3 regions of the Mesorhizobium sp. WSM1343 genome follow, and region 1 is predicted to be linked to each of the others. Evidence: riboswitches for the same ligand, from Rfam matches in the RefSeq annotation. Region 1 holds a riboswitch; each other region holds the start of a gene.
The links. A riboswitch is a leader RNA that binds a small molecule or an ion and turns the genes downstream of it on or off. The one in region 1 is predicted to bind thiamine pyrophosphate.
Positions count from the first base shown of each region.

Region 2: linked by a shared signal. The riboswitch ahead of thiB (thiamine ABC transporter substrate binding subunit) and the one ahead of AC0NIL_RS15405 (YkoF family thiamine/hydroxymethylpyrimidine-binding protein) in region 1 are both predicted to bind thiamine pyrophosphate.
Region 3: linked by a shared signal. The riboswitch ahead of thiC (phosphomethylpyrimidine synthase ThiC) and the one ahead of AC0NIL_RS15405 (YkoF family thiamine/hydroxymethylpyrimidine-binding protein) in region 1 are both predicted to bind thiamine pyrophosphate.

Region 1 covers NZ_CM148370.1:3,165,534-3,167,790, forward strand. The annotation lists gene msrA (peptide-methionine (S)-S-oxide reductase MsrA) at 35-553, shown strand; gene AC0NIL_RS15400 (hypothetical protein) at 623-940, opposite strand; TPP riboswitch at 1,124-1,237, shown strand; gene AC0NIL_RS15405 (YkoF family thiamine/hydroxymethylpyrimidine-binding protein) at 1,228-1,836, shown strand; gene AC0NIL_RS15410 (ABC transporter permease) at 1,929-2,257, shown strand, end outside.
Region 2 covers NZ_CM148370.1:1,382,516-1,384,772, reverse strand. The annotation lists gene thiP (thiamine/thiamine pyrophosphate ABC transporter permease) at 1-182, opposite strand, end outside; gene thiB (thiamine ABC transporter substrate binding subunit) at 191-1,189, opposite strand; TPP riboswitch at 1,233-1,347, opposite strand; gene AC0NIL_RS06655 (thiamine diphosphokinase) at 1,435-2,094, shown strand; gene AC0NIL_RS06650 (ABC-F family ATP-binding cassette domain-containing protein) at 2,096-2,257, shown strand, end outside.
Region 3 covers NZ_CM148370.1:5,812,137-5,814,393, forward strand. The annotation lists gene AC0NIL_RS28310 (hypothetical protein) at 248-463, shown strand; TPP riboswitch at 1,038-1,154, shown strand; gene thiC (phosphomethylpyrimidine synthase ThiC) at 1,258-2,257, shown strand, end outside.

The sequences.
Region 1 (2,257 bases):
TGTCCAGACAAACTTGCCTTTGAGGAGACGTGATATGGCGACTTCGACCGAACGCGCAGTCCTTGCCGGTGGCTGCTTCTGGGGTATGCAGGATTTGATACGGCGCTATCCCGGCGTCATTTCCACCCGTGTTGGCTACAGCGGCGGCGACGTGCCCAACGCCACCTACCGCAACCACGGCAGCCATGCCGAAGCCATCGAGATCAATTTCGATCCGGCCATCATAAGCTATCGCACGCTGCTGGAACGCTTTTTCCAGATCCACGATCCGACGACCCGCAACCGCCAGGGCAACGATGTCGGGACGAGTTATCGCTCGGCGATCTATTACACCAGCGACGAACAGAAGCGCATCGCCGAGGACACGATCGCCGATGTCGATGCCTCGGGCCTGTGGCCGGGCAAGGTCGTCACCGAAGTCGCACCCGTTGGCCCCTTCTGGGAAGCCGAGCCCGAGCATCAGGACTATCTGGAGAAATATCCCAACGGATACACCTGCCACTTCGTCAGGCCGGGGTGGAAGCTGCCGGTTCGGGAAAAAGCGGTGCCGTAGATACACTGATACGACAGGATTTGAGAAGCCGCGGAGCGCTCGCTCCGCGGCTTCTTTTCATTGCAATTCCTACTTGCCGCAATGGTTGTCATTAACTGTCGGCGCGGTGGTGCCCGGCGACGTTCCACTGGCATCGGGCTGTGCGCCCTGCGGATGGGCAGGGCAATTTTCATCCGCGTTTGAATTCGTGGTGCCCGGTGCTACCGTCGTACTGTTGGTCGTGCCGGGGTCTACCGTGTTCGGCGAAGCCGGCGTATTTGGGTCGACGGTGACCGACTTGCCGCTGCCGCCGGATCCGTCGGTGCCGCTTGTGCCATTGCTCTGCGCCATGGCCGATGTCGCCAGGCCAATGGTGAGCGCCGAAGCTGCGAGGATTTTCATGAACATGGTTTGTCTCCATTGTCTGTGAACTCGTCGCGTAGCGACTGGTGGGACAACCTCGCGGCCTGGTGAAGGTTCCCGATAAATTCTCGCGCCGGCAGAGCCAACTGCTCCCGCCCTGGCGCAATGCTTTTGGCGCAGTGCGATAAAAAAACGGCTTTTCCTTCAACTCGAATGATGCTTTAAGGCGCACATCCACAGGGGTGCTCCGTACGGTCGGGGCTGAGACGGGGGCGGCAAGCCCACAGACCCTAGAAGCTGATCTGGGTAATACCAGCGGAGCGAGGCGGGCGATGTTTTCAGGCGCACAGATTTCCCTATATCCCATGACCGACGATTTCGTCGGTGTCATCCTTGGCGCGCTCGGTGCGCTCGATCCCTGGCGCGACAAACTCAGGATCGAGACCGACGACATCTCGACCTTGCTGGTCGGGCCGCCCGAAGTGCTGTTTCCTGCCATGCGCGACCTCTTCGTGGCGGCGGCACGCAGCGGCAAACATTGCGTGTTGTCGGCCACCATCTCGCGCGGCTGCCCTGGCGAGCCGGACGATCCGATCTGCCGCTCCGATGCGTTTGGCGGGCCCGTCGGTCCACTCGGCCCGCGCAAGGACGCGGCCATCGCGGCGGTGCGCAATGCTGCTGCCACCGGCCAGCCTGCGGCGGCGCAGTTCTCGCTCTATGTGATGGGCACAGACGACCACATGGACGAGATCTACGGCTGCATAGACTTTCTCAAGCAGTCCGGCGTCTATGAGCGCTCCAAACATTTCTGCACGAAACTGCGCGGTGATGCCGGTGCGATCTTTTCGGCGCTGGACGAGGCTTTCTGCCGTTTCGGACCAGGCGCTGGCCACGTAACCCTCGACGTCACGGTCTCGGCCAACAGCCCGTCGGCCGTCTGAAGCCGCGCCGCTCTCGCGGCCGTCAAAGGTTATCTCCCGTGGTCTCATCATCAGTCGCTTCGCGCCCGATCGCGAGCTTTCTCGTCAAGGCAATGCCGGCCATGATCTCGGCCGGTTTGCTCCTGCTGGCGTGGGAGCTTTATGCCACCTATTCCGGCATCAGGGCCACGATACTGCCGGCGCCGTCACGCGTCTTCGAGCAAGCGATGCTCAATCGCGAGGCGCTGGTCGACAATGCCGTTCCGACCATCCGTGCCACGCTGCTTGGCTTTGCCTGTTCGCTCAGCGCCGCCTTCGTGCTGTCGATGCTGGTCGACTTCTTCCAGCCGCTGCGGCGTGCGTTGTTTCCCGTCTTCATCGTCAGCCAGACCTTGCCGCTGGTGGCGGTCGCGCCGCTGGTGGTGCTGTGGTTCGGCTTCGG
Region 2 (2,257 bases), 1.8 Mb from region 1:
TGCCAGAGCGTGAAGCGAATGACGCGAAGCAGATAGGGATCGAAGGCTGCCCAGGCGCCCGAGAAATCATGGGCGCCCTCGAAAAGCAGGCCGGCAAACGCGCCGCCGATCAGCAGCGCGATTGCAGCGAGCGCGACAATGCCGGCACTGACGCGGGAATCCGTGGAATGCGCCGGCGCCATCGCGCTGCCTACTTGCTCATCGCCGCCAGCCATTCATCGACCCAGGCCTTGCGGTTGGCAGAGACCTCTTGCGGGCTGAACAGCAAGGTCTTCGTTGGCTTGACCAGTTTGTCGAAGGCCGAATTGAGCGGCTTGTCGGTCTTGCCTGCCGGGAACATCCAGTTGGTCTCGGGGATGGCATCCTGGAATTTCGGCCCGGTCATGAAGGCCATGAACTTGGCCGCCAGCGGATTCTTGGCTCCTGTCGTGGTGATACCCGCCACCTCGATCTGCAGATACTCGCCCTCCTCGAAGGAGGCCGCCTGGTAGCGCTCCGTGTTCTCGGCGACCATGTGGTAGGCTGGCGACGTCGTGTAGGACAGCACCATCGGCGCCTCGCCCTTGGTGAACAGCCCATAGGCCTCGCTCCAGCCCGGCGTCACGGTCAGCACCTTGGCCTTGAGCTTGGCCCAGGCCTCGGGTGCCTTGTCGCCATAGACCGACTTGACCCAAAGAAGCAGGCCGAGGCCTGGCGTCGAGGTGCGCGGGTCCTGGATGACGATCTTGTCGTTGGCACTGCCTTCGATCAGCTCCTTCAGGCTCTTCGGCGGCGTCTTCATCTTCTGCGTGTCGTAGACGACAGCGAAATAGCCGTAGTCGAAGGGGACAAACGTGTCGTCGCTCCAGCCGCCCGGCACATTGACATCCGTCACCGCGCCATGCGGCGCGAACAAGCCTGACGCCTTGGCATCGGCGGTGAGATTGGTATCCAGGCCAAGCACGATATCGGCCTTGGTCGATGCGCCTTCCAATCTGACGCGGTTGAGCAGCGCGACGCCATCGGCGACCGAGACGAAGTCGACGTCGCAGCCGCATTCGGCCTCGAACTCCTTCTTCACCACGGGACCCGGCCCCCAGTCGGCGGTGAAACTCTCATAGGTGTAGACGGTGAGCTTGTCCTTGGCCAAGGCGGGCCCGGACAAGGCCACGACCGTTGCTGAAACAAGAGCGTATAAAAGCGTGCGCATCGGCGCCTCCTTCGTTCGAATTGAAAGGAATTGAGGCGTCGGACTGTCCGAAACGTCTAATCCCTCCGCCGGTACAAACCGGATCAGGTTCAGCGGGTTGGCGAGACTGCCTCTCAGCCGGTCCGCGAAGATCGCGTCCGGCACCCCGTTAGAGCGTTTCGACACATAGGCCGGGCCGATCCGCCATGCAAGCGGGAGTTTGCCGCCTTCCGTTTCCCGTGCCGGGCTGGTAAGGGCCACACGATATGAGCACATTCACCATCCTGCTTGGCGGCGATCTCATCCGTACGCCACGGCTCGACCGTCAGGTCAAAGGCTCCCGCGTCATCGCCGCCGACGCCGGCATCGGTCATGCGCGGTTGCTGGGTCTCGTGCCGGAGCTGTGGGTGGGTGATTTCGATTCGGTGCCGGCGAACCTGCCGGACGATCTCGCTTCCGTGCCGCGCCGGACCTTCCCGGCGGAAAAGGACCAGACCGATGGCGAACTTGCCGTCGCCGCGGCACTGGAGCGCGGCGCGACCCGCCTGGTGCTGGCCGGCGCCTTTGGCGGCAAGCGCGCCGACCACGCTTTTCTGCATCTGTCGCTCGCCCTGCGGCTGGCGGAGGCGGGAACGGACGTGCTTTTGACCAGCGGCGCTCAGGAAGGCATCCCCCTGCTGCGCGGAACGGCCGGCTTCGACTATGCCGACGGCACGCTGTTTTCGGTGCTCGGCTTTTCCGAGCTCGACGGCCTGACCGTCACCGGCGCCAAATGGCCGCTCGCTCACGTCAAGGTGGCGTTCGGTTCGTCGCTGACCATTTCCAACGAGGTCAAGTCCGACAAGACCGGGGGCCGCCTCGAAATCGCGCTCGGCCATGGCCGCGCGATGCTGCTCGCTCATCCCTATCCCTTACCTGAAAGCTGACATGGCCCCGCCCCTTCTCAACCTCGACGGGATAAAACTGACCTTCGGCGGCACGCCGCTGCTCGATGGCGCCGCCTTGACGGCTTCGGCCGGCGACAAGATCGCGCTGGTCGGCCGCAACGGGTCCGGCAAGTCGACCCTGCTGAAGATCGCCGCCGGCCTG
Region 3 (2,257 bases), 2.6 Mb from region 1:
CTGGAGAGCGGCGGACCTGAAAAGGACCGTCTGGCCGGCGCCATTCGGGCAACCTCCTAGCGAGGGCGCCGGTCTTTTTTCCTAGCGAAGTTCGTCTTGTCAGGATATCTGCACTTAGAACCAGTGGGGAACGGGGCGTGACAATTAGGGCGATGCTGTCTTTTGCCCCGAGAACAATTTTTCCCGAGGTTGGCTGATCGGCGATTGTGGCCTTCGCCCAATAAATGTTCAGGTCGCCACAAGCGACTTGATTGTCAAACGCAGTTATCCGACCAACCGGCTTGCGGTCGAAGATGCGCTCGACAAAGAGAATTTCGGCCATGAGCCGGCCGCTCAGCACGAAGAAGAACTCGACACCCATGACACCGAGGTTGATATCAGAAACGGGGAAGAAGTGGCCGATCAACACCAGTGCGATCGACAGGCCGCGCCATCCATCGAGATAGGTCAGCCTTGTTCTTGACGATGTATCGGCGGCGGACAGGGACACGACAAGCTGCGTCGCCGAGATATCCGTCATGCCGTTGCCTTCGCATTCCAACGATGCGAGGGCTGCAGATGCTCCTAGTCCGTTCGCATTCCTCGAAGCATATTGCAGCGCAATAGAGAGCGAGATGGCAACACTGTGGCGTTTACGGCCGTTATATCCGGGAGCGACGAAAAGGGCCGCGAAGACCCCTTCCCCAGGGTTGCCAACCCCAAGATCGGCAATCGGTATCTCAGTTGGCGGCAGCCACCGCGCGACGATGAGGATGAGACGGCGTCTCACCTTGTATGGGATCCTCCTCGCATTTGGTGCAGGACTCTTTTTCGGGTGTCTCCTTTAGTTGGGTCAAGCGGCTGCCGGCGGTCGGCTCTGTGGGGGTGGATAGGCGCCGCACCGGTACGTTTTGAGGTCAAGGTGACCGGGGCGAACCACGGGCTAAGCCGAGCTCAATCCATGGTCCTATCCGGAGCAATGCCGCCAGCTAGGCGATAGCTGCTTTCGACCGGACCCGAATGCGCTTGACAAATCGGAGCCGGCCCGTTCAACCTGGGGCATTGACCAGGGGAGTCCCGGCAAGGGGCTGAGATACTGCTGGCTTTCGCGGCGCAGTGACCCGTTGAACCTGATCCAGTTCATACTGGCGTAGGGACGGTGCAAGCGCTTTGCGGGAGTTTACGCCCGAGGTCCTGTTTCAGCAGGTCAACAGAAGCGTCTTTTCATCCTTCCGGCACAGAACTGGGTCTCCAATGCATGAGCAAAGGAGCCTCACGATGAATGCCATCACCCCTGCGGTCTCGACGGGACCACTGCCCGCCTCGCGGAAAATCCACAAGCCCGGTGCCATCCATCCCCACATCAGGGTGCCGATGCGAGAAATCTCCCTCCATCCGACGGCGGGCGAACCGCCTGTCACCGTCTACGATCCGTCCGGTCCCTATACCGACCCGACTGTCGAAACCAGCATCGAAAATGGCCTTGCCCGACTTCGCCACGAATGGATTACGGCACGCGGCGATGTCGAGGACTATGACGGCCGCCACGTCCGGCCGGAGGACAACGGATTTGCGGCGGGCGAGCGGCTGACGCCGGAGTTTCCAATTCGGAACCGGCCGCTCAGGGCCAAGCAGGGCAAGGCGGTGACCCAGCTTGCCTATGCGCGCGCCGGCATCATCACGCCCGAAATGGAGTTCGTCGCCGTCCGCGAGAACCTTGGCCGCGACATCTGGCGTGGCAAGCTTGAGCGCGACGGTGAAAGCTTCGGCGCGGCTATTCACGATTTCGTCACACCGGAATTCGTGCGCGACGAGGTGGCGCGCGGGCGCGCGATCATTCCCGCCAACATCAATCATCCCGAGAGCGAGCCGATGATCATCGGCCGCAATTTCCTGGTGAAGATCAACGCCAATATCGGCAATTCGGCGGTCACCTCCTCGATGGCGGAGGAAGTGGAAAAGATGGTCTGGGCGATCCGCTGGGGCGCCGACACGGTGATGGACCTGTCGACCGGCCGCAACATCCACAACATCCGCGAGTGGATCGTTCGCAATGCGCCGGTGCCGATCGGCACGGTGCCGCTCTATCAGGCGCTCGAAAAGGTCAACGGCATCGCCGAGGACCTGACCTGGGAAGTCTACCGCGACACGCTGATCGAGCAGGCCGAGCAAGGCGTCGACTATTTCACCATTCACGCCGGCGTGCGGCTGCACTACATCCCACTGACCGTTGACCGGGTCACCGGCATCGTCTCGCGTGGCGGCTCGATCATGGCCA